4 regions of the Streptomyces sp. NPDC102451 genome follow, and region 2 is predicted to be linked to each of the others. Evidence: riboswitches for the same ligand, from Rfam matches in the RefSeq annotation. Region 2 holds a riboswitch; each other region holds the start of a gene.
What was found. A riboswitch is a leader RNA that binds a small molecule or an ion and turns the genes downstream of it on or off. The one in region 2 is predicted to bind cobalamin.
Positions count from the first base shown of each region.

Region 1 (5,896 bases), on a different contig from region 2:
GCCCTCGGAGTGGGGCACCTCGGCGGACGCCGCACCGCCCGCCCTGAAGTGACGCGCTGAACGGCCTCCGACCGCACGCACGGCCCGCCCCTCGCCGAGGGGCGGGCCGTGCGCCGTGAGGGCGGAGCCGCTCAGCCGTTGAACCGGTCCGGGTCGAACCCGGTGCGCTCGTCACGGTTCAGGGCGTTGATCTCGCCGATGTCCCCCTCGGTGAGTTCGAAGCCGAAGAGGTCGAAGTTCTGCTGGATGCGCCGCAGCGTCACCGACTTGGGGAACACGATGTCCCCGCGCTGCAGATGCCAGCGCAGCGTGACCTGCGCCGTCGACCTGCCCACCCGCTCGGCGATACGCGTCAGCGTCGGGTCGTCGAGCACCTTGCCCTGGGCGATCGGCGACCAGGCCTCGGTGGCGATGCCGTGCTCGGCACCGAAGGACCTGACGGCGTCCTGGGTGAGGTATGGATGGACCTCGACCTGGTTGACGGCCGGCACCACCGTGCTGCCGTCCAGCAGTCGGCGCAGGTGGTGCGGCTGGAAGTTCGAGACACCGATGGCCTTGACGCGACCCGAACGGTAGATCTCCTCCAGCGCCTTCCAGGTCTCCACGAAGTCACCCTTGTCGGGCAGCGGCCAGTGGATGAGGAAGAGGTCCAGATAGTCCAGCCCCACCTTGTCCATGGTGCGCCCGAAGGCCTTGAGGGCGTCGTCGTACGCGTGGGCGCCGTTGTCCAGCTTGCTGGTGACGAAGACATCGGCACGGTCGAGACCGGACTCCCTGACCGCCTGGCCTACCTCCTCCTCGTTGCCGTACATCTGTGCCGTGTCGATGTGCCGGTAACCGGTCTCGAGAGCGGCCAGAGTGGTCTCGCGGGTGTCCTCGGGCGGGATCTGGAAGGTCCCGAAGCCGAGCTGGGGGATCTCCACACCGTTGTTGAGCGTGATGGCGGGTACCGGGGGCACGGATGACTCCTTGTCGTCGGTGTGGGGCCGGTGCACGGGCGGCGGCTCGCAGCACGCAGCGGAGCGCTGTATTCCGCCCTCTCTGCGGCGTACCCGCCATCAAACGGCGCAAACAGGTTGAAACGACGGAATACCCATCCATCTGCGTGAGGTGCGCGACCGGTCCGGCCGGGGCGTGGGTCAGCCCCGGCCGGACCGGGTCGTCAGGACGCCGACAGCTCCCCGCGGACTGTGCGGGCCGCCGCCACGAGGTTCTCCAGCGACGTACGGGTCTCCGGCCAGCCGCGGGTCTTGAGTCCGCAGTCAGGGTTGACCCACAGCCGCTCGGCCGGGATCGCCTTCAGCCCGGTGCGGAGCAGCTCGGCCGCCTCCACGGCGCTCGGCACACGGGGCGAGTGGATGTCGTACACACCGGGCCCCGCCTCGCGCGGGTATCCGTGCTCCGCCAGCTCGTGGGCGACCTGCATGTGCGAGCGGGCCGCCTCCAGGCTGATCACGTCGGCGTCGAGATCGTCGATGGCCTGGACGATGTCGCCGAACTCGGCGTAGCACATGTGGGTGTGGATCTGTGTGTCCGGCCGCACCTCGCTGGTGGTGAGCCGGAACGACTCCGTCGCCCAGGCCAGATAGGCCCCGTGGTCGGCGGCGCGCAGCGGCAGCGTCTCCCGCAGCGCCGGCTCGTCCACCTGGATGACCGAAGTGCCCGCGGCCTCCAGGTCGGTCACCTCGTCACGCAGAGCGAGGGCGACCTGCTGGGCGGTGTCGCCGAGGGGCTGGTCGTCGCGGACGAACGACCAGGCGAGCATGGTGACCGGCCCGGTGAGCATGCCCTTGACCGGCCGGTCGGTGAGGGACTGGGCGTACGTCGTCCAGCCCACCGTCATCGGCTGGGGGCGGGAGATGTCGCCGGCCAGCACCGGCGGCCGGACGTAGCGCGTGCCGTAGGACTGGACCCAGCCGTGCTGCGTGGCGAGGTATCCCGTCAGCTGCTCCGCGAAGTACTGGACCATGTCGTTGCGTTCGGCCTCACCGTGCACCAGGACGTCCAGGCCGGTCTTCTCCTGGAAGGAGATCACCTCCTGGATCTCGGCCTTGACGCGCTCCTCGTACCCGGCCGCGTCGATGCGTCCGGTCCGCAGGTCCGCGCGGGCGGTGCGCAGTTCGGCGGTCTGCGGGAACGAGCCGATGGTGGTCGTCGGCAGCAGGGGCAGCCCGAGGTGCGCGCGCTGGGCGGCGGCCCGCTCCCCGTACGGCTGGGAGCGGCGGGCGTCGGCCTCGGTCACCGCGGCGGCCCGGGCGCGGACGGCGGGGTCCCGGGTGACGGGGGAGTGCGCACGGGAGGCCAGGTCGGCCCGGTTGGCGGCGAGTTCGGCGGCGATGGCACCGGTGCCCTGCGTGAGGCCCCTGGCGAGGGTGACGATCTCGGCGGTCTTCTGCCGGGCGAAGGACAGCCAGCGCAGGACCTGCGGCTCGATGTCCCGTTCGGCTGCGGTGTCCAGGGGGACGTGCAGCAGGGAGCAGGAGGCTGCCACATCGATCCGTCCGGCGAGCCCGAGCAGGGTGCCGAGCGTGGAGAGCGACTTCTCCAGGTCGTTGATCCAGATGTTGCGCCCGTTGACCACACCGGCGACCAGCCGCTTCCCGGGGAGCCCGCCGACAGCGGCCAGGGCGTCCAGATTCCCGGCTGCGGCCTCGGTGAAGTCCAGCGCGAGCCCGTCCACCGGCGCCTTCGCCAGGACGGGAAGAGCCTCGCCGAGCCGGCCGAAGTAGGAGGCGACGAGCAGCTTGGGCCGGTCGGTCAGCGAGCCGAGGCGGTGGTACGCGCGCTCGGCGGCATCCAGTTCGGCCTGGGTGCGGTCCTGGACGAGTGCGGGTTCGTCGAGCTGCACCCACTCGGCTCCGGCCGCGCGCAGGTCGGCGAGGACCTCGGCGTACACCGGCAGCAGGCGGTCCAGGAGGGTGAGCGGGTCGAAGTCCGCGGCCACACCGGGGGCGGGCTTGGCCAGGAGCAGATACGTGACCGGTCCGACCAGGACGGGCCGGGCGGCCGCCCCCAGCGCGACGGCCTCCTTGAGCTCGGCGGCCTGCTTGGCGGAGTCCGCGGTGAAGACGGTGTCCGGGCCCAGCTCGGGAACCAGGTAGTGGTAGTTGGTGTCGAACCACTTGGTCATCTCCAGCGGGGCGACGTCCTGCGTGCCGCGCGCCATCGCGAAGTAGCCGTCCAGCGGATCGGCGGCGACCGCCGCCCGGTGGCGCTCGGGGACGGCTCCGACCATGACGGTGGTGTCCAGCACATGGTCGTAGTACGAGAAGTCCCCGGTCGGGACCTCGTCGACGCCGGCATCGACGAGCTGCTGCCAGTTCGTACGGCGCAGATCTGCGGCCGTGGCGCGGAGGGCGTCGGCGGTGACCCGCCCCTTCCAGTAGCCCTCGACGGCCTTCTTCAGTTCCCGGTTCTGTCCCTGCCGGGGGTAGCCGTGGACAGTGGACCGCGCAGTCGCGGTCGCGTGCTCGGTGGTCACGGAGATCTCCTTCGCGAGATGAATCCCTGAGATCCCGGCGGCGGGACGAGGACGCGAAGGGGTGACGTACCGGACGGCAAAGGCGTCGGACGACGCGATGATCCGCCAGGTATGTACGCCGACCCGCCCACGAGGTCACCGGGATGTCCGCGCACGGTTGGGCCGCGCGCGGGCAGATGGCAGGTCTTCGGACTCGCGGGCACGTCCTCGTCGAGGACACCTAGTGGCCGTCGCTTCCCAGGTCCGGTTCGTCGGACCCAGTGCTCATGACGGCGGTCGTTCCCGCTCACCGCTGCGGGGCAGTCCCGGAATTCCACCAGGTTCCCTCTTACGACGCATCCCGCCTGGCGGACGGGGCGAACCAGCTGCACCCACAAGCCTACGGGGCCCTCCGAGGGCGCGGTGAGCCAGGTCCAGCATGCGGATGGCGGGCCGCGGACTCACGCAGCGCCCGTGCGCGCGGCCCAGGCGGGCTGGAGATCCCGGTAGTCGATGACCGTGACGCCCTCCCGCGCCACAGCCTCCCGGGCCTCGGGTGACGTCAGGAACGCGTGGTCCGTACGCCGCACCCGCCGGTCGAAGGCCTGCGCCTCCCGGTTGCCGAGGCTGGGATGGACGGCCCATTCGCTGAGCCCGGCCGGCAGGTCGTGGAGCAGCCGGCCGTACAGGGCCGCCTTGTCCTCGGTCGCCAGGGAGAAGCTGTCCAGGAACTCGTGGTCGACGACGGGCAGCCCACGCAGGCGCATCGCGCGCCGCCCCGGCTCCAGCCAGATGCGGACGGCGAGGCCGTACTCGGCGGCCAGATTCCCGGCCTTCGCCGGAGGAGCCTCATGGCCTCCGGCGCCGCCGGACACACCGTCATGAGGCTGCACGACGAGGCGATCCCCTCCTCTACCGACTCGATCACCGCGGCGTTGACGGCCGGGTCCATGCCGAAGTCGTCGCAGTTGACGATCAGCAGGCGGGCATCGGGCGGGAACCCCAGGATCCGGTTCCACTGCGCGGAGGACGTCCCGGGCGACGGTCCGACGGCTGCTCCATCCATGGTCGCAGTCTGGACCCACCCCGACGCTCGCGCACCTGAACAGGGCGCCCACGGCCGTCGGCGCGCCACCGTACGGCCGACCAGCCGGAGCCCGGAAGGTGTCGAAGCGATTCGACAAGCCAATGCTGGGCAGACCGGGCCGGAATTTTCCATTGACACCCTCCCTTCGGGCTGACACCGTCGAAGCGCTTCAACGATCATGGCCGTGGGTCTCGGCCCAGGCCCGACCCTAGGGACCGACCGTGGTGTTCTTCGACAATCCCGTGATCCCCGGCTTCAGCCCGGATCCGAGCATCTGCCGCGTGGGCGAGGACTACTACGTGGCGACGTCCAGTTTCGAGTACGTACCCGGGGTGCCGCTGTGGCACAGCCGGGACCTCGTGCACTGGCGGCTGATCGGGCACGCCCTCGACCGCCCCTCGCAGCTGTCGCTCCCTGACGCGGCTCCCGCATCCTGCGGGGTGTACGCCCCGACGCTGCGGCACCATGACGGTCTCTTCTGGATGATCACGACCGTGGTGGCCGGCGAGGGCACCGTCCTGGTGACCGCCGAGGGCCCCGCCGGCCCCTGGTCGGAGCCGGTGCCGGTCGGTATACCGGGCATCGATCCCGATCTGGCCTGGGACGACGAGGGGAACTGCTGGTGCGTGTTCTCCCACGACGGGATCCGCGGGGTGCGCATCGAGCCGAAGACGGGCGAACTGCTCGGTGAGCCGGTGGAGATGTGGTCGGGCAGCGGGCTCCAGTACCCCGAGGGGCCGCACCTCTACAGGATCGGCGACTGGTGGTACCTGCTGCTCTCCGAGGGCGGGACCGAACGCGGGCACGCCATGTCGGTGGCCAGGGCGCGCACGCTGCCGGGCCCCTTCGAACCGCACCCGGACAACCCCGTGCTGTCCCACCGCAGCACCGGCCACCCCGTGCAGAACACCGGCCACGGCGATCTGGTGCAGGCGCACGACGGCACCTGGTGGATGGTGTTGCTGGGCACCCGGCCCCGCGGCGACACGCCCGGGTTCCACGGAATGGGCCGGGAGACGTTCCTGGTTCCGGTGCGCTGGGAGGACGAGTGGCCCCTGCCGGGACCGCTGGAACTCCGTTCCCCAGGACCCGAGTTGACTCCGCACCCCTGGCCCGCCGAGCCGCACCGCGACGACTTCGAGGCCCCCGCGCTCGCACCCTGCTGGGTGTCGCTGAGGCGCCGCGATCCGGATGCCGCGCGCCTCGACGAGCGGCCCGGCCATCTGGTGCTGCACGCCCGGGCGGACGGCATGGAGCAGCCCGGCGCGCTGTTCGTCGGGCGGCGCCAGCGCGACCCCGACTGCGTGGCGCGGACCCGGGTCGACGCCGGTGAAGGAGGCCGGGGCGGC
Region 1 covers NZ_JBIWKD010000015.1:175,903-181,798, forward strand. The annotation lists gene ACIRD8_RS28460 (GH92 family glycosyl hydrolase) at 1-52, shown strand, start outside; gene ACIRD8_RS28465 (aldo/keto reductase) at 132-959, opposite strand; gene metE (5-methyltetrahydropteroyltriglutamate--homocysteine S-methyltransferase) at 1,163-3,481, opposite strand; cobalamin riboswitch at 3,642-3,862, opposite strand; gene ACIRD8_RS28475 (hypothetical protein) at 3,922-4,227, opposite strand; partial or broken gene ACIRD8_RS28480 (ChbG/HpnK family deacetylase) at 4,347-4,727, opposite strand; gene ACIRD8_RS28485 (glycoside hydrolase family 43 protein) at 4,769-5,896, shown strand, end outside.
Region 1: linked by a shared signal. The riboswitch ahead of metE (5-methyltetrahydropteroyltriglutamate--homocysteine S-methyltransferase) and the one ahead of ACIRD8_RS31215 (cobalamin biosynthesis protein) in region 2 are both predicted to bind cobalamin.

Region 2 (5,896 bases):
TGCGCCGGCGCCGGTGGGGGAGCGCCAGGAGCGCGGCCTGCCGCACGTCGTCCGCGACGACCTCCTCGCGTCCCGCCCACGCCGCCAGCGCCGTCGCGGTGCGGGCCATGACGATGTCGGCCCGCATCCCGTCGACCTCGAACGCGGCGCACGTCGCCGCGATCTGCCGCAACACGCCGTCGCCGAGCACCACACGGGGCAGCAGGGCGCGCGCGGCGACGATCCGCTCACGCAGCGCGGCCTCCTCGTCGGCCCACCGCGCGGCGAAGCCGGCCGGGTCGTCGTCGTAGGCGAGCCTGCGCCGTACGACCTCGACGCGCAGGTCCGTCTCACGCGAGGCCGCCACCTCGACGGTCAGCCCGAAGCGGTCCAGCAGCTGCGGCCGGAGCTCGCCCTCCTCCGGGTTCATTGTCCCGACCAGCAGGAAGCGCGCCGCGTGCCGGACGGAGACGCCCTCCCGCTCGACGTACGAGGCGCCCATGGCCGCCGCGTCGAGCAGCAGGTCCACCAGGTGGTCATGGAGGAGGTTGACCTCGTCGACGTACAGGATCCCGCGGTGGGCGTCGGCCAGCAGACCCGGCTCGAAGGCCTTCACGCCCTCCGAGAGCGCCCGTTCGATGTCGAGGGCGCCGACCAGCCGGTCCTCCGACGCGCCGACCGGAAGCTCCACGGTCCGCGCCGGACGCGACACGCCCGTACCCGCCTCGTGGGGGCCGTCAGGACACGCCGGATCGGGCGCTGCCGGGGCGCACGAGAAGCGGCACCCCGCCACGACCTCGACCTCCGGCATGAGGGCGGCGAGCGCCCGTACGGCGGTGGACTTGGCGGTGCCCTTCTCGCCGCGGACCAGGACCCCGCCGACGGCGGGACTCACCGCGTTGAGCAGGAGTCCGAGCCGCAGGTCGTCCTGCCCCACGATGGCGGTGAAGGGATACGGCGTACTCACAGGGCCTCCTCGTTCGCAGAAACATCAGCAGTACGGGGCAACACATCAGCCTTCGGGGGAGTTCGAGGACCGGGGGCCGGGGCGGGCGCGGGCGGCGCCCCCGGCGGAATGAACGGCAGCCCCGCCGGCGCACCGGTCTCGATGAGCCGCCACAGCGCATCCGTGTCCGCGTGCTCCTCGATCAGATCCCCCAGCCGGTCCAGCTGTTCCTCCCGCAGCGCCCCGAAGCTCGTGTCCGGCGCCGCGGTGAACCGCCGCCCCGAGGCCCGCGCGACCTCGCCCAGGAACGCCCGCCGGAACCCGTCGCTCTCCAGCGACCCGTGCCAGTGCGTCCCCCAGACCGAGCCCACCCGGCACCCGTCGAGGAACGGTTCGCCGCCGCCCACCTCGGCGACCCCGTGATGGATCTCGTACCCCTCCACCGGCTCCCCGAGCGCCGACCCGACGGGCCGCCCCAGGACCTTCTCCCGGCCGAACCGGACCCGCACCGGAAGGAGTCCGAGCCCCTCGACCAGACCGGCCCGCGACTCCACGTCGTCCTCGATGCGCTCGCCCAGCACCTGGAACCCGCCGCAGATCCCCAGCACCGGACGCCCCTCGGCGGCCCGCCGCCGCAGCGCCTCGGCGAGTCCCCGCTCGCGCAGCCACGCCAGCGCCTTCACGGTTCCCCGCGTCCCCGGCACGATCACGAGGTCCGCGTCGACGAGCTCCTCCGCCCGGTCCACGAACCGCACGACCACGCCCGGCTCGGCCGCCAGCGCGTCGACATCGGTGAAGTTCGACATCAGCGGCACCGCGCACACCGCGATCCGCAGCACGTCCTCGCCGTGCGGCGGCGCCACCACCGACTCCCGTACGGTGCCGCGCATCGACACCCGCAGCCCGTCCTCCTCGTCGATGCCAAGACCGTGGGCGTACGGCAGCACCCCGTACGTCCGCCGCCCCGTGAGCCCCAGCAGCATGTCGAGCCCCGGCTCCAGCAGCGAGACGTCCCCGCGGAACTTGTTGACGAGGTATCCGGCGACCAGCGACTGGTCCTCGGGGCTCAGCAGCGCCGTCGTGCCGAAGAACGAGGCGAACACACCGCCCCGGTCGATGTCGCCGACCACCAGCACGGGGAAGCGCGCGGCCCGCGCGATACCCATGTTCACGATGTCCGTGCGCCGCAGATTGATCTCGGCGGGGCTGCCCGCCCCCTCGCAGATCACCGCGTCGTACGTGTCCCTCAGCTGTTCCAGACAGTCCGTGACCGTTCCCAGCAGCGCCTCCTGGCGCCCGCCGTGGTAGCCGCGCGCACTCATCTCGCCGACCGGCTTGCCCATCAGGACGACCTGGCTCGACCGGTCACTTCCGGGCTTGAGCAGCACCGGGTTCATCAGCGCCGACGGCTCCACCCGGGCGGCCTGCGCCTGCATCGCCTGGGCGCGGCCGATCTCCGCCCCCTCCCGGGTGACGAACGAGTTCAGCGACATGTTCTGCGCCTTGAACGGCGCGACCTTCACGCCCCGGCGCACCAGCCACCGGCAGATCCCGGCCGTGACGACGCTCTTGCCCGCGTCCGACGTGGTCCCCGCGACCAGCAGCCCGCCGCTCATGTGGTTCTCCGTCCCATGGCCAGCCGCCCCGCCGCGCACACGGCGAGGGCCAGCACACTCACCCGGCGCGACAGCCGCACCGCGCGTTCGATGTCCGTGGTCCGCACGTCCCTGCCCGCCCCGCCGTTGAGCACCGGGCGGTGCTCGACCCGCCCGCCGTACGCGAGGGTGCCGCCGAGCCGTACGCCCAGCGCCCCCGCGAACGAGGCCTCCACCGGGCCCGCGTTGGGGCTGGGATGCCGGCCCGCGTCGGCCCGCCAGGCCCGTACGGCCTCGCGGGGGCGTCCCCCGGCGGCCACGGCCAGCACGGCGGTGAGCCGGGCCCCGGGCCAGCCGGCGACGTCGTCGAGCCGGGCCGACGCCCAGCCGTAGCGCCGGTGGCGGGGCGACTTGTGCCCGACCATGGCGTCCAGGGTGTTGACGGCCCGGAAGCCGACCAGCCCGGGCACTCCGCCGAGCGCTCCCCACACGAGGGCGCCCACGACGGCGTCGGAAGTGTTCTCGGCGACGGACTCCACCACGGCGCGGGCGATCTGCTGCCCGTCCAGCGACTGCGGATCGCGGCCGCACAGGTGCGGCAGCCGCTCCCGGGCCAGTTCGACGTCCCCGGCGGCCAGCGCCCCGCCGATGGCACGGGCCTCCCGGCCCAGCGAGGTGCCCCCCACGACGGACCAGGTGGCGGCGGCGGTCAGCGCCACCGCGGCGGCGGGACGGTTCCGTACGGCACGGGCCGCCAGCGCGGCGGCACCCGTGGCGCCCCCGGCGCAGACGAGCGTGTGCAGGGCGCCCCGGCCGCGGTGGTCGCGCCACAGCCGGCTCTCGACGGCCGCCGCCGCACGCCCGAAGGCGGCGACGGGGTGGCCCCGGCGGGGATCACCGAGCAGCAGGTCACCGATCAGGCCGGCGGCGGCGCCGTACGCGAAGATGCGGTCGGCTCGCACGACTCAGCCGGCCGTCGCGCCTCGAAGGGCCTCGGTGACAGGTGGTTCGGCGACCGACGCAGGGCAGCCCGACATGGCGTATGTCCTCACTCAGGGTCCGCGCCCTGGTTCGACGTGACCGGCGACGAGAGTCTCCTGGCTTCCGGATCCGCAGTTCCTCCGGCCTTCCAGTCCGCGGTGGCGGACCGTGACTTCCGTGTGGAGGCTGCTCCCCGGTGACAGTGGCGGGACCGCGCCGGATTCGCACCGGCTTCCTCTCCTGTCGCCGTAAGGCCGGCCGGCATCCGGTCGGCCTCAATGGCTCCGGCAGTCCACCATGCCCCGCGAACGCCAGTCAACCTGCCGTTGACCTGCGAGCCTTCAGTGTGCTGAGACGCACATCGGCCGGACACACACGGGGTGTGTCCGGCCGGTGAGGGTGCCCGAGGGGGTGTCAGGCGACGATCAGATAGATCCCGTACGCGACCGCCGCCGCGCACAGCCCGAAGCAGGCGTACGCGCCGGTGCGCGCCAGGCCGGTGGAACCGCCGCCCTGCGCCGTCGAGGCCTGCTTGGCCAGGCCCGTGACGCCGAGGGTGAAGAGGCCGACCAGTGCGACGGTGACCACGAGGCTGACGCCGAAGACGGAGGCGAGAGCTGCCCAGTCGATGTTCATGCGGATGCGTCCTTACACCGTGGCTGGATCGGCCGGGGTTCCGGCCGTCGGAGCCGGGGCCGGGATGGTGGTCTTGAGTTCCGGTACGACGGCACCGGCGGGCGGCGGGCTGACCGCCGAGATGGCGGTGGTGACGACACCCGCGGGCTCGGTGTCCGCGTTCACGTTGGTGTGGTCGACCGGCTTGCGGCGCGACAGCAGCCAGATGGCGCCGGAGCCCGCCACGAGCAGCACGGCGACCACCGCGACGCCCCAGGGCCCCTGCTTGGTCAGGAACTCGGCCCCCGCGCCGACCAGTCCGGCCGCCGGCAGGGTCAGACCCCAGGCGACGAACATCCGGGTGGCGGTGGACCAGCGGACCACGCCCCCCTTGCGTCCGAGGCCCGCGCCCATGACGGCGCCGGAGCAGGACTGCGTGGTGGAGAGGGAGAAGCCGAGGTGCGAGGAGGCCAGGATGACCGTGGCCGCACTGGTCTGGGCCGCGAAGCCCTGCGGCGGACGCAGTTCGGTGAGGCCGCTGCCCATGGTGCGGATGATGCGCCAGCCGCCGAGGTAGGTGCCCATCGCGATGGCGATACCGGCGGAGGCGATGACCCAGACCGGCGGGTTGGAACCGGGGGAGAGCACGCCGCCGGTGACCAGGGCCAGGGTGATGATGCCCATGGTCTTCTGCGCGTCGTTGGTGCCGTGGGCGAGCGAGACGAGCCCGGCCGAGGCGATCTGGCCGGCGCGGTAGCCCTTGGCGGTCGACTTCAGCTGGGCCTCGTCGGTGATCTTCCGGTTGAGGCGGTACGTCAGCTTCGTGGCCAGGAGCGCGGCGATGCCGGCCACGACCGGCGCGGCGACGGCCGGCAGCAGGACCTTCGTGACGACGGTGCCGCCGTTGATCGAGGACCAGCCGGCCGACATGACCGCGGCGCCGATGAGGCCGCCGAAGAGTGCGTGGGAGGAACTGGAGGGGAGGCCGACCAGCCAGGTCAGCAGATTCCACAGGATCGCGCCGACGAGCGCCGCGAAGATGACCTCGGTTCTGAGGCCGTTCTCGTTGATGATCCCGCCGGAGATCGTCTTGGCGACCTCCACCGACAGGAACGCGCCGACGAGGTTGAGAACGGCGGACATGGCCACCGCTGTCTTGGGCTTGAGAGCGCCGGTCGAGATGGTGGTGGCCATCGCGTTGGCGGTGTCGTGGAAACCGTTCGTGAAATCGAACACGAGAGCTGTCACGATCACGATCGCAAGCAGCAGCGTGATGTGTTCCATTTACCCAGGCAATCGTTCGACGTCATTGGCACGTGGAACGTAAGCAACCAGGGTGAACGGAAGATGAACTGGGCAGGGCGGCACGGTGACCCCAACCGCGTACGCCGGTTCCGCTTGTGTGCGTGATGCGTGGCCGGGCGTCCCCCGCGCCGGGCTGGGCCCGGCCCCCGCCCCGCGACGCCCCTCGAACTCGTGCCCGGCGCACCCTCCGAGGAGACATCGGTCACCCGGCCCGTCGGTCCCTGACCCTAGGATCCCCGCATGAGTGACGTGCGTACGGACGCGATCGAACGGGCCTGGGGCGGTGTCGTCGCGACCGCCCGGCGGACGGCGGCGGACGGCCTGGTCGTCGGCACCTCGGGCAACGTCTCGGCCCGGGTCGGAGGGACCGTCCTGGTCACCCCCAGCGGGGTGCCCTACGACCGGCTGGGCCCCGGGGACGCGGTCGGCGTCGACCTCGAAGGCCGACAGGTCCTCGGCGACCTGGTCCCCACCA
Region 2 covers NZ_JBIWKD010000019.1:53,400-59,295, reverse strand. The annotation lists gene ACIRD8_RS31225 (putative cobaltochelatase) at 1-946, opposite strand, end outside; gene ACIRD8_RS31220 (cobyric acid synthase) at 943-2,541, opposite strand; gene ACIRD8_RS31215 (cobalamin biosynthesis protein) at 2,538-3,482, opposite strand; cobalamin riboswitch at 3,611-3,740, opposite strand; gene ACIRD8_RS31210 (hypothetical protein) at 3,916-4,137, opposite strand; gene ACIRD8_RS31205 (anion permease) at 4,150-5,400, opposite strand; gene ACIRD8_RS31200 (class II aldolase/adducin family protein) at 5,662-5,896, shown strand, end outside.

Region 3 (5,896 bases), on a different contig from region 2:
GGCTGCGCTCCGGCCGGCTGGGGCGGTTCGCGGACCTCATCGGCCGGTTCCGGCAGATGGCCGCCGGCGAGAGCGCCCGCAAGGTCGAGCAGGCCCGGGGCGAGCTGGTCGGCATCACCCTGGGAGACGACCTCTCCCGGGTCATCCCCTCCGAGCTGGCCAACCTCGGTGTACCGGCCATGAGGAGCGTGTTCGCCGCGAGGTACGCCGAGGCACGTCTGATGCTCTACGACAGCCGAGGGGAGCAGACCACCGGGAAGGGCGCGATCATCGCGTGCGTCGACTGCTCCAACTCCATGAGCCGCCCCGGCCCCGGCGGGATCACCGGCGAGGCGTGGTCCAAGGCGTGCGCCCTGGCGCTGCTGGACCAGGCCCGCAGGGCGAAGCGCGACTTCGTCGGCATCCTGTTCTCCTCCGCCGAGTCCCTGAAGGTGTGCCGATTCCCGGCCTCCGGGCCCGCCGGGACCGAGGACGTGATCGACTTCGCCGAGCATTTCTTCGGGGGCGGCACCGACTACCGGGCGCCCCTGTCGGCGGCCGTCGGGCTGCTGGAGAAGGAGTACGACGCGGACGGCCGCAGGCGCGGCGACATCGTGATGATCACCGACGGGGAGTGCGACGTCACCGAGGGGTGGATGCGCGGCTGGAACGAGGCCAAGCACACGCTCGGCTTCCGCTCCTTCGGCGTGGCCGTCGGCGCCCCGCAGGCCGCCGAACCCGGCACGGTCCTGGACGCCCTGTGCGACAACCTCCGCAGCATCGAGGACCTGACCGACGTCCACGCCGCCGGAGACCTCTTCCGGGTCATCTGACCGCCGGACCTCTTCCGGGTCGTCCGACCGTGCCGGGGACGAAGTCCGTGAGCTGCTCGGGGGTACGGGGGCCGGGCGCCGTGGCGTCCAGCAGCCCGTGCGCGCGAAGCAGTCCGGCGGTGGCGATGCCCCACGGCAGCCGCAGCCCCGCCTCCCGCAGGAGGTCCGTACGGGCCAGCATCGCGGGAGCGGGCCCGGCGACGGCACCGGAGGGGGTGAGGAGCGCGGCGTCGTCGGCCCAGCGCAGGGCGAGGTCGACGTCGTGAGTGGCCATCATGACCGTGGTGCCGCTGTCGCGGAGCGTGCCGAGGGTGGCCAGCAGCCTCTCCTGGCCGTCCGGATCGAGCCCGGCCGTCGGCTCGTCGAGGATCAGCACACGCGGCCTCATCGCGACCGCGCCCGCGATGGCGGCCCGTTTGCGCTGTCCGTACGAGAGCAGATGGGTGGGCCGGTCCGCCAGGGCCGTGATGTCGAGGGCGGCGAGAGCCTCGTCCACCCGCGCCCGCACCTCGGCGTCGGGCAGACCGAGGTTCAGCGGTCCGAACGACACGTCCTGGAAGACGGACGCGGCGAACAGCTGGTCGTCCGGGTCCTGCACCACCAGCTGGACCGTGGTGCGCAGCCGGGTCAGCCCCTTGCGGTCGTACGTCACCGGGCGCCCCTCGACCGTCAACTGCCCCTCGCGCGGGCGCAACCCGCCGCTGAGGAGCCGCATCAGCGTGGTCTTACCGCTGCCGTTCCGGCCGAGCAGGGCGAGCGCGCGCCCGGCGTGCGCCTCGAAGTCGAGGCCGCTGAGCACGGTGGGGCCGTCCTCGTACGCGAAGGACGCGCCCCGCAGGGCGAGCAGTACCGGTTCGCTCATGACAAGGGCCTTTCCAGGGCGAAGGTCAGGACGGTGAGGGCCGCGAGCAGGGTGACGCTCACGGCCACGAACCGGACGGAGACGCGGGCCTCGGGCACCAGGACGCGCAGGGTCCCGTCGTAACCGCGCCCGGCGAGTCCGGCCTGGAGCCGGGCCGCGCGGTCGAAGGCCCTGATGAAGGCGGTGGCGCCCAGCCCTGCCAGCGAACGCCAGGCGGCGGCCCGGGTGGTGTGCCCGAGCCGTGCCGCCTGGGCCTCACGGATCCGGCGTACCGAGTCGAGGAGGAGGAAACTCATGCGGTAGGTCACCAGCGCGACATCCACCACCGGCGCCGGCACCCCCGCCTTGACCAGGCGGGGCAGCAGATCGGACATCGGGGTGGTGAACGCGAACAGCAGGACACCGAGGGACGCCGCCGAGGTGCGCAGCAGCAGCTCCCCGGCGCGGAGCGGCCCCCCGCCGGCCAGGGCCACGAACCCCTCCGGTCCGCCCACCTGTACGAGGAGTGTGACGGCCCCGGTGACACAGAAACCCAGGGGAACCCGGTACGCCCGCCACAGTTGACGGGCGGGCACCCCCGCCGGCCCCAGCAGCACGGCGACGGCGGTCAGGAGGATCAGGGCCGCACCGGGCCAGGGCGGCAGCGAGATCGCCAGAACGGTGAGGCCCAGGCCCAGCACGGCCTTGTCCACGGGATGGCGGCGGCGCCAGCGGGAGCTGTGCGCCGCCGCGTCGATCGGCAGCACGCGCTCAGTTCCCCCGGGCCGCGGACTCCCCGGCGACGTCGCCGTGCTGCGGCGCGACCGCCCGCAGCTCGCCCTGACGGCGCCCGCGCCGGAGGCCGAAGTAGTAGGCGAGGACACCCGCGCCGAGCGCGGCCTGGAGGGCGAACAGCGCCGACTCGATCTCGCCCGACGGCGGTTCGTAGAGCGGGGAGAACCACGGCTCGTAGTCGGGATCGATCTCGGTGATCGCCGTCTCGGCCTGGGCGTCGGCCCCCGCGAACGGCTCCTCCTCGCCGTCGCCGAGGCCGAGGGCCAGCGGCAGGACGGCCAGGGCCGCCACGACGATCAGCAGAAGGGCGTTGATCTTCGTGTTCCTGTTCATCGGGCCACCGCCTCGGTCTCGGTCGTCCTGGTCCGGTTCTGCTTGCCGGTGAGGAACACGCCCAGCCGGGTCAGATCCCCCTTGCTGGACTGCACCAGGAGACGCATGACCAGCACCGTCAGGAGACCTTCGCTCACCGCGAGCGGGATCTGGGTGACCGCGAAGATGGAGCCGAACTTGCCGAGCGCGCCCAGGAACCCGCTGCCCGGGTCCGGGAAGGCGAGCGCCAGCTGCACGCTGGTGACGCAGTAGGTCGACAGGTCGGCGACGAACGCGCCGAAGAACACCGCCACCATCAGCGGCACCTCGTACCGGCGCAGCAGCTTGTAGACCGCGTACCCCGCCCAGGGCCCGACGATCGCCATCGAGAAGACGTTGGCGCCCAGCGTGGTCAGACCGCCGTGGGCCAGCAGGAGCGCCTGGAACAGCAGGGTGATGGTGCCCAGGACCGCCATGATCGGCGGGCGGAACAGGATGGCCCCCAGCCCCGTACCCGTGGGATGCGAACAACTCCCGGTGACGGACGGGATCTTGAGCGCGGAAAGAACGAACGTGAAGGCCCCGGAGGCCCCCAGGAGCAGCGTGCTCTCAGGGTTCTCCCTGACCTCACGCGTAAGTGACCGGACTCCGTGGACGACGAACGGCGCGGACGCGACACCCCAGGCGATCGCGTGCGCCGGAGGCAGAAAACCCTCGGCTATGTGCATGGCTCAGCAGACCCTCTCCAGCACCTCGTGGATGGTTGAAGTGCCTTGGCCGGTCTCCTGGCTTACGGGTACCACCGCCCGAACTCCGCCTTCCCGGGTCACAAGGACCCAGTGGCTGCCCGCGAGGGCCGGAGCCGGACTTCCCGATCACAGTGGCGAGGGCCGCACCGGCATCACACCGATTTCCCGTTCACCAAGGCGTGGTGACAGTAATGCCAGGTGGGGGACGATGACAAGCGCGCCCGACGCCCCGGAGAAGGGGCGGTGGAGCAGGCGGCCGACGGCGCGGGCCCCACCCCGGCGTGTGACTTCGACCTGCTGTGTGCACGCAAATCGCCGCTGGCCGGGGTGGGCCGGAAGAGTTTTGGCTACGCTGATCGCTCGGCAAGTACGTGGGGGCACAGTGAGCAGTTCGGCGAGTCGGATCCGGGTGGTGCTAGAGGGCGGCCCGGACAGCGATCCGGAGGAACTGGAGTCGTGCACGCTCGCGTTGCGTGAACGCCTGCTGGAGCAGGAGATCGAAAGCGTCGTGCTGGAACGGGCGGAAGAGGCACCGGAGGGAGCCAAGCCGGGCGGGACGATCGCTCTGGGCGCCCTGGTGGTGACAGCGGCGCCGTTCGTGGTACGTAGTCTGGTGCACCTGCTGCAGGCGTGGATCGAGAACCGGCCGGTTCGGAGGATCAGTATCGCCGTGGGTGAGGACAGCCTGGAGGTGGAAGCCCTGTCATCGGCCGACCAGCGCCGACTGATCGAGGAGTTCATCTCCCGGCACACTCCGCCGCGTACTGCGGTGGAACCCGCGCCACGCCCGGGCCCGGACACGCCGGTGCCGGAATCCGGGACGGCCGGGCAAGTCTGAAGGGGGACACACGATGCCCGGGGGCCGGTTTGCCCTGCTGATCGCGACCGGTCGCTACGACACCGCCGGTCTGAGCCGCTTGCGCTCGCCGGCGCCGGACGCCGAAGGTCTGGCCGAGGTGCTCAGCGACCCTCAGGTCGGTGACTTCGCCGTGCAGACGGTCATCGACGGCCGCCACGGCGAGGTGAGCCGCGCGATGGAGGAGTTCTTCCTCGACCGGAGCCGGGACGACCTCCTGCTGCTGCACCTGTCGTGCCATGGGATCAAGAACGACAACGGAGAGCTGTACTTCGCGGCCCGGGACACCGACCAGAAGCTCCTCGCCTCCACCGCCGTCTCCGGATCCTTCCTGCAGATCCAGATGCGACGGTGCCGGGCCCGGTCCATCGTCCTGCTGCTGGACTGCTGCTACAGCGGGGCCTTCCTGCACGGCACCAAGGGCGACACCACGGTCCATGTGCGCGATGAACTGGCCGGGCACGGGCGGGCGGTCATCACGGCCACCAACCGCACCGAATACGCCTGGGAGGGCGACCGGGTCAGCGAGTTGGAGCCGGGCCGGTCCAGGTTCACCGGAGCCGTGATCGAAGGTCTCCGCACCGGTGAGGCCGATCTCGACAGGGACGGAGCGGTCAGTGTTCACGAGCTGTACGACTACGTCTATGAACGGATCCTCGCAGCCGGGGTGAGGCAGCGGCCACAGATGTGGGCCGAACTCGAATACCGGGTGACCATCGCGAAGGCGGCCAGGAGGGAGACGGTTGCAGCCGCGGCTCCGTCCGGGACACCGCTGCCGCCGCCGGCCGAACCCGACCCCGATCAGCCGGAGGAGGCCGGAGAGCAAGCCGCGGACGATGTTCCGCCCGGCGACGTGGCGACCCTGGCACCTGGACCGGGCGTAGCAGCGCCGGAGCCGTCCCTGATCCTCAGCCGGCTGGAGAAAGTCACCTCCCGCGCCGATCTGGGGAAACAGCTGAAGGCCCTGAGAGCGCGGGCCGGCGACACCGACTGGCCACCGGCCGCGATGTTCGCCGCGGCATTCGAGAACGAGGTCATCAGCGAAACGGACAGGAACCAGTGGGAGCCCACCGTCGAGTGGTGGCTGTCCGGACGCTCCCTTCCCACCCACTGGGCCAATCTGGAGAACCTCGTCCGGGCGCTGGGGGCAAGTCCGGAGGAGACGGCCGCCTTCGGGGAGGCGTACCACTACCTCCGCAACCTCGAGGCCCTGCCACCCACACCGGAGATCACGTCCAGGCCGGAGGCCGGGCCCGTACCGGAGGCCGAGTCCCCGGCGGAGGCCGAACCCGCGCCGGAGGCCACCTCCACGCCCGTGACCAGGCGGAGGGTGTACCTCCGTGACCAGGCGGTCGCCCTCGTCGTAGCTCTGCTGATCGCCGTTGTCGCGGCGGGGTACATGGCGGCGCTGCAGGCCGATCCCGGACCGTCCGTCGTCAGGATGGTCGTCTTCGGCGTGCTCGGTCTGCTCATCGTTGTGCTCGCCTTCGCGGTGGGGATGGTCTCGACGGTCCCCACCAAGGCACAGATG
Region 3 covers NZ_JBIWKD010000013.1:48,651-54,546, reverse strand. The annotation lists gene ACIRD8_RS25895 (VWA domain-containing protein) at 1-812, shown strand, start outside; gene ACIRD8_RS25890 (energy-coupling factor ABC transporter ATP-binding protein) at 805-1,674, opposite strand; gene cbiQ (cobalt ECF transporter T component CbiQ) at 1,671-2,420, opposite strand; gene ACIRD8_RS25880 (energy-coupling factor ABC transporter substrate-binding protein) at 2,425-2,781, opposite strand; gene ACIRD8_RS25875 (energy-coupling factor ABC transporter permease) at 2,778-3,488, opposite strand; cobalamin riboswitch at 3,518-3,723, opposite strand; gene ACIRD8_RS25870 (hypothetical protein) at 3,892-4,347, shown strand; gene ACIRD8_RS25865 (caspase domain-containing protein) at 4,361-5,896, shown strand, end outside.
Region 3: linked by a shared signal. The riboswitch ahead of ACIRD8_RS25875 (energy-coupling factor ABC transporter permease) and the one ahead of ACIRD8_RS31215 (cobalamin biosynthesis protein) in region 2 are both predicted to bind cobalamin.

Region 4 (5,896 bases), on a different contig from region 2:
GTACGGTCGCGACCATGCCGCCGTGGTACTGGAAGTAGTCGTCGGAGTCCGCGATGTCGTGCTCACGGGTGTCGGTGTTCTTCGCGGCCACCGCGATCCGCTTGTACGCGGTCTCCATCTCGTCCCGGGCGGGACGTCCGTCCAGCTCACGGCCGTAGGCGTAGCCGCCCCACACCGTGTACACCTCGGCGAGGTCGGCGTCCGTACGCCAGTCGCGTGAATCGATGAGCTGGAGCAGCCCCGCCCCGTACGTCCCCGGGCGCGAGCCGAAGATGCGGGTGGTGGCCCGCCGCTCGTCCCCGTGCTCGGCCAGGTCGGCCTGGGTGTGGGCGCGTACGAAGTTCTGCTCGGCGGGCTCGTCGAGGGAGGCCGCCAGGCGTACGGCGTCGTCGAGCAGGCCGATGGTGTGCGGGAACGCGTCGCGGAAGAAACCGGAGATGCGCAGCGTGACGTCGATACGGGGACGCCCCAGCTCCTCGTACGGGATCGGCTCCAGGCCGGTGACACGGCGCGAGGCGTCGTCCCAGACGGGGCGGACGCCGAGCAGGGCGAAAGCCTCGGCGATGTCGTCGCCTGCGGTGCGCATCGCGCTGGTGCCCCACAGGGACAGGCCGACGGAGGTGGGCCAGTCGCCGTTGTCCGCACGGTAGCGCTCCAGGAGCGAGTCGGCGAGCGCCTGACCGGTCTCCCAGGCGAGGCGGGAGGGGACGGCCTTCGGGTCGACGGAGTAGAAGTTACGGCCGGTCGGCAGGACGTTGACCAGGCCGCGCAGCGGGGAGCCGGACGGGCCGGCCGGGACGAAGCCGCCGTTCAGGGCGTGGACGCAGTGGTCCAGTTCGTCTGTGGTCCTGGCCAGGCGGGGGGCGACCTCCTGGGCCGCGAAGTTGAGGATCGCCGCCACGTCGGGGGTCAGGTCGTGGAGCGGTGTGCGGGTCGTCTGCTCGGGGCTCTGCCCCGGACCCCGCTGCTCAATCGCCGCAGGGGCTTGATCTGGCTGCTCGGTTGCCGAAACGATCTGATCCAGCGGGGCCCAGCCCGCGTCGTCCATCGCTTGCACCAAGGCGCGGGCCTGTTCCTCCACCGCGTCCGCGTCCGCGCGGGTCGCTGCCGACTCGTCCAGTCCCAACGCCTCGCGCAGGCCCGGCAGGGACGTGGTACCGCCCCAGATCTGCCGGGCCCGCAGGATCGCGAGGATCAGGTTGACGCGGGCCGTTCCGGTGGGCGCGGCGCCCAGGACGTGCAGGCCGTCGCGGATCTGGACGTCCTTGATCTCACAGAGCCAGCCGTCGAGGTGCATGATGAACTCGTCGAAGCCCTCGTCTTCGGGCCGGTCCTCCAGGCCCAGGTCGTGGTCGAGCTTCGCGGCCTGGATGAGGGTCCAGATCTGGGCGCGGACGGCCGGCAGCTTGGCCGGGTCCATCGCGGCGATCTGGGCGTGCTCGTCCAGGAGTTGTTCGAGGCGGGCGATGTCGCCGTAGCTGTCGGCGCGCGCCATCGGCGGCACCAGGTGGTCGACCAGGGTGGCGTGCACACGGCGCTTGGCCTGGGTGCCCTCGCCGGGGTCGTTGACCAGGAACGGGTAGACCAGCGGCAGATCACCCAGCGCGGCGTCGGGGCCGCAGGCGGCGGAGAGGCCCGCGTTCTTGCCGGGCAGCCACTCCAGGTTGCCGTGCTTGCCGAGGTGGATCATCGCGTCGGCGCCGAAGCCGTTGTCGTCGGCGGACGCGGCGATCCAGCGGTAGGCGGCCAGATAGTGGTGCGAGGGCGGCAGATCGGGGTCGTGGTAGATCGCGATCGGGTTCTCGCCGAAGCCGCGCGGCGGCTGGATGAGGATCAGCAATTTGCCGCGGCGCAGCGCGGCGAGCACGATGTCGCCCTCGGGGTTGCGGGACCGGTCGACGAACATCTCGCCGGGCGCCGGGCCCCAGTGCTCCTCCACGGCCTCGCGCAGCTCGGCAGGCAGCGTGGCGAACCAGCGGCGGTAGTCGGCGGCCGGGATCCGGACCGGGTTGCGGGCCAGCTGCTCCTCGGTGAGCCACTCCTGGTCGTGGCCGCCGGCCTCGATCAGCGCGTAGATCAGCTCGTCGCCGTCGCCGGAGACCAGGCCCGGGATCTCCTCCTCGGGCCCGAAGTCGTAGCCCTCGGCGCGCAGTCGGCGCAGCAGGGCGACGGCGCTGGCGGGGGTGTCGAGGCCGACCGCGTTGCCGATGCGGGAGTGCTTGGTGGGGTACGCGGACAGGACGAGCGCGATCCGCTTCTCGGCGGCCGGGATGTGCCGGAGCCTGGCGTGCCGTACGGCGATCCCGGCGACCCGGGCGGCCCGCTCGGGGTCGGCGACGTACGCGGGCAGGCCGTCCTCGTCGATCTCCTTGAAGGAGAAGGGGACAGTGATCAGGCGGCCGTCGAACTCGGGCACGGCGATCTGGGTGGCGGCGTCCAGCGGGGAGACGCCCTCGTCGTTCTCTTCCCACGCGGCGCGCGGGCTGGTCAGGCAGAGCGCCTGGAGGACGGGCACGTCGAGGCCGGTGAGGGCGCCCGCGTCCCAGGACTCGTCGTCGCCGCCGGCCGACGCGGTGGCCGGCTTGGTGCCGCCCGCCGCGAGGACGGTGGTCACGATGGCGTCGGCGGCCCGGAGTTCATCGATGAGCTCGGGCTCGGGGGTGCGCAGCGAGGCGACGTACAGCGGGAGGGGGCGGGCGCCCGCGTCCTCCACGGCGGTGCAGAGCGCCTCGACGAAGTCGGTGTTCCCGCTCATGTGGTGGGCGCGGTAGTAGAGCACCGCGACGGTCGGGCCTGTGACGTCCCGGGCGGTCCGCTCCAGCGGGCCCCACGCGGGGGCCGGGGCGGGCGGCTCGAAGCCGTGGCCGGTGAGCAGCACCGTGTCGGAGAGGAACCGGGCCAGCTGCTCCAGGTTGGCGGGGCCGCCGTGCGCGAGATAGGCGTGCGCCTCTGCGGCGATGCCGATCGGCACGGTGGAGGCGGCCATCAGCTGGGCGTCGGGGGCCTGTTCACCGGTGAGTACGACGACGGGGCGGCCGGTGGCGAGCACCTGGTCGAGCCCCTCCTGCCAGGCACGGACACCACCGAGGAGGCGTACGACGACGAGGTCCGTGCCGTCCAGGAGCTGCGGCAGGTCGTCCAGGGAGAGCCGGGAAGGGTTGGCGTAGCGGTAGCTGACCGGGCCCTGGGAAGCGCGGGCGCTCAGCAGGTCGGTGTCGGACGTCGACAGGAGCAGGATCATGCGGCGTCAGCCCTTCCTCGGGGTATCCACGCCCCGGGCAGTTGTCGGACGGCTGGAGTTCCTGACTCGCACGGCCTCAGGGGGCCGGGCTCACAGTGGCGGGACCGCGCCGGAATCTCACCGGGCTTCCTCCGTGTCGCCGTCTGGCGATGGCGGGCCGAACGGACCGCCGCTAGGCATAGTAGGCGGCGGGTGGGGGGTCCTGACCAGACGGCCCCCGCCCTGACCGGCGGCGGAGCGGTGTCCCGTACGTCACAGTGACCGTAGGGGCCCGCCACGGTCACGGTCGGTATGCTCGCCGCCATGTCCGCCTCCCCCCTGACGCCCTCGTCTCCGGGCGATGCGTGTGCCCGGAGCAGCGGTGACGCCTGCCCCGGAGCGCTGCGTCTGCACCGGGCGGACGACGGTGCGCTGGCGCGGATCCGCATACCCGGCGGGGTGCTGACACCCCGCCAGGCAGGGGCGCTGGGGCAGGCCGCCGAGCGCTTCGGTGACGGTGAGTTGCATCTCACCTCCCGGGGCAATGTGCAGCTGCGCGGGCTTTCCCCGGGCTGCGGTGGCGAGCTGGCCGGGCTGCTGGACGAGGCCGGGCTGCTGCCCTCCGCACGGCACGAACGTGTACGCAACGTGGTCGCGTCCCCGCTCTCCGGGCTCGACGGCCTCGGGTCCGTCGACATCCGCCCCTGGCTGACCGGACTCGACCGCCTTCTCTGCGGAAGCGACGGCGCGACGGCGCTCTCCGGACGTTTCCTGTTCGCCCTCGACGACGGCCGCGGCGACGTGGACGCGCTCGGCGCCGACCTCACCCTCCTCGGCCACGACGACGACGCCCTGCTGCGCGTCGGGGACGGTGACGCCGTCCTCCGCGTCCCCTCCGCCGACGCCCCCCGCGCCGCCCTGACCGCCGCCGAGGCCTTCCTCGACTCCGCCCGGGACAGCGGCGCCTGGCGGGTGAAGGACCTGCCGGACGCCACGGCGGCCGCGCTTCCCGCCGAGGTCGTACGACGGTTGCGGGAGGCCGGCATCCTCGCGGTCCCGGGCCGCCGTCCCCGCCCTTCCGAAGCCCTGCCCCCGGCCCCCGGTCCCGTCCCGGTCGGCCGTGGAGAGGCCGCGCTGTCCGTCGGCGTACCGCTGGGGCGGCTGGACCTGACGCAGTGGCGGCTGCTGTCGAGCGCCGGGGAACTGCGTCTCACCCCGTGGCGCGGGGCCGTCGTCACCGGGATCCCGACCGACCGCGCGGACGGCCTGCTCGACGGCCTCTCCGGGGCCGGTCTGATCACCGGGCCCGGTTCGCCGTGGGCCGGTGTGGGCGCCTGCATCGGGCGGCCCGGCTGCGCGAAGTCGCTGGCCGACGTACGGGCCGAGGCGGGGGCCGCCGTCGGACCCGTCGGACGGCTCCCTGTGTACTGGTCCGGCTGCGAACGCCGCTGCGGCCATCCGCACGGGGAGTGGATCGACGTCGTCGCCACCCCCGGCGGACACCGGATCTCGCACGTACGAGGGGACCGGGCCACCGAGGCGGCCACGGTCCGGGACGACCCGGCCGCGCTCGCCGCCGCCGTGGCGGCGGCACGGGGCACGCGCACCTGACCACCACGCACCACCACCCCCTGTTCGACCTGTTCGATCTGCTCGATCTGCTCGATGAAGAAAGCGACAGCACTGTGCACCAGTACGAGAAGGACGGACCGGCGATCTACCGCCAGTCCTTCGCCACCATCCGCGCGGAGGCGGATCTGGCAGAGCTGCCCGCCGACGTGAGCCAGGTCGCCGTCCGCATGATCCACGCCTGCGGCATGGTCGACCTCGTACGCGATCTCGCCTTCTCGCCGAACGCGGTGGCCGACGCCCGTGCGGCGCTGCGCTCCGGCGCACCGATCCTGTGCGACGTCGCCATGGTCGCCAGCGGTGTCACGCGCAGGCGGCTGCCCGCGGACAACGAGGTGATCTGCACCCTGTCCGACCCCGGCGTCCCCGAGCTGGCCGCGAAGCTCGGCACCACGCGCAGCGCCGCCGCCCTGGAGCTGTGGCGGGACCGGATGGAGGGCGCGGTCGTCGCCGTCGGCAACGCGCCCACCGCGCTCTTCCGGCTGCTGGAGATGATCGAGGAGGGCGCCCCGCGCCCCGCCGCCGTCATCGGTGTGCCCGTCGGTTTCATCGGGGCCGCCGAGTCCAAGGAGGCCTTGGCCGCCCACCCTTCGGGTCTTGAGCACCTCGTCGTGCGGGGCAGGCGGGGTGGCAGCGCCATCGCCGCCGCCGCCCTCAACGCGATCGCCAGCGAGGAGGAGTGAGCATGCCCGAGCAGCAGCACACCGGCGGCACGGGACGGCTGTACGGGGTCGGGCTCGGCCCGGGCGATCCGGCGCTGATGACCGTACGGGCCGTGCAGATCATCGGTGAGGCCGATGTCATCGCCTACCACTCCGCCCGGCACGGACGCTCCATCGCCCGCTCGATCGCGGCGCAGTACATCCGCGCCGACCACATCGAGGAGGCGCTGGTCTACCCCGTCACGACGGAGACCACGGACCACCCGGGCGGTTACCGGGGCGCGCTGGACGAGTTCTACGCCGAGGCCGCGGCCCGCCTCGCGGTGCACCTCGACGCCGGGCGCACCGTCGCCGTGCTCGCCGAGGGCGACCCGCTCTTCTACGG
Region 4 covers NZ_JBIWKD010000022.1:25,693-31,588, reverse strand. The annotation lists gene cobN (cobaltochelatase subunit CobN) at 1-3,241, opposite strand, end outside; cobalamin riboswitch at 3,274-3,427, opposite strand; gene cobG (precorrin-3B synthase) at 3,533-4,831, shown strand; gene ACIRD8_RS32950 (precorrin-8X methylmutase) at 4,906-5,532, shown strand; gene cobJ (precorrin-3B C(17)-methyltransferase) at 5,535-5,896, shown strand, end outside.
Region 4: linked by a shared signal. The riboswitch ahead of cobN (cobaltochelatase subunit CobN) and the one ahead of ACIRD8_RS31215 (cobalamin biosynthesis protein) in region 2 are both predicted to bind cobalamin.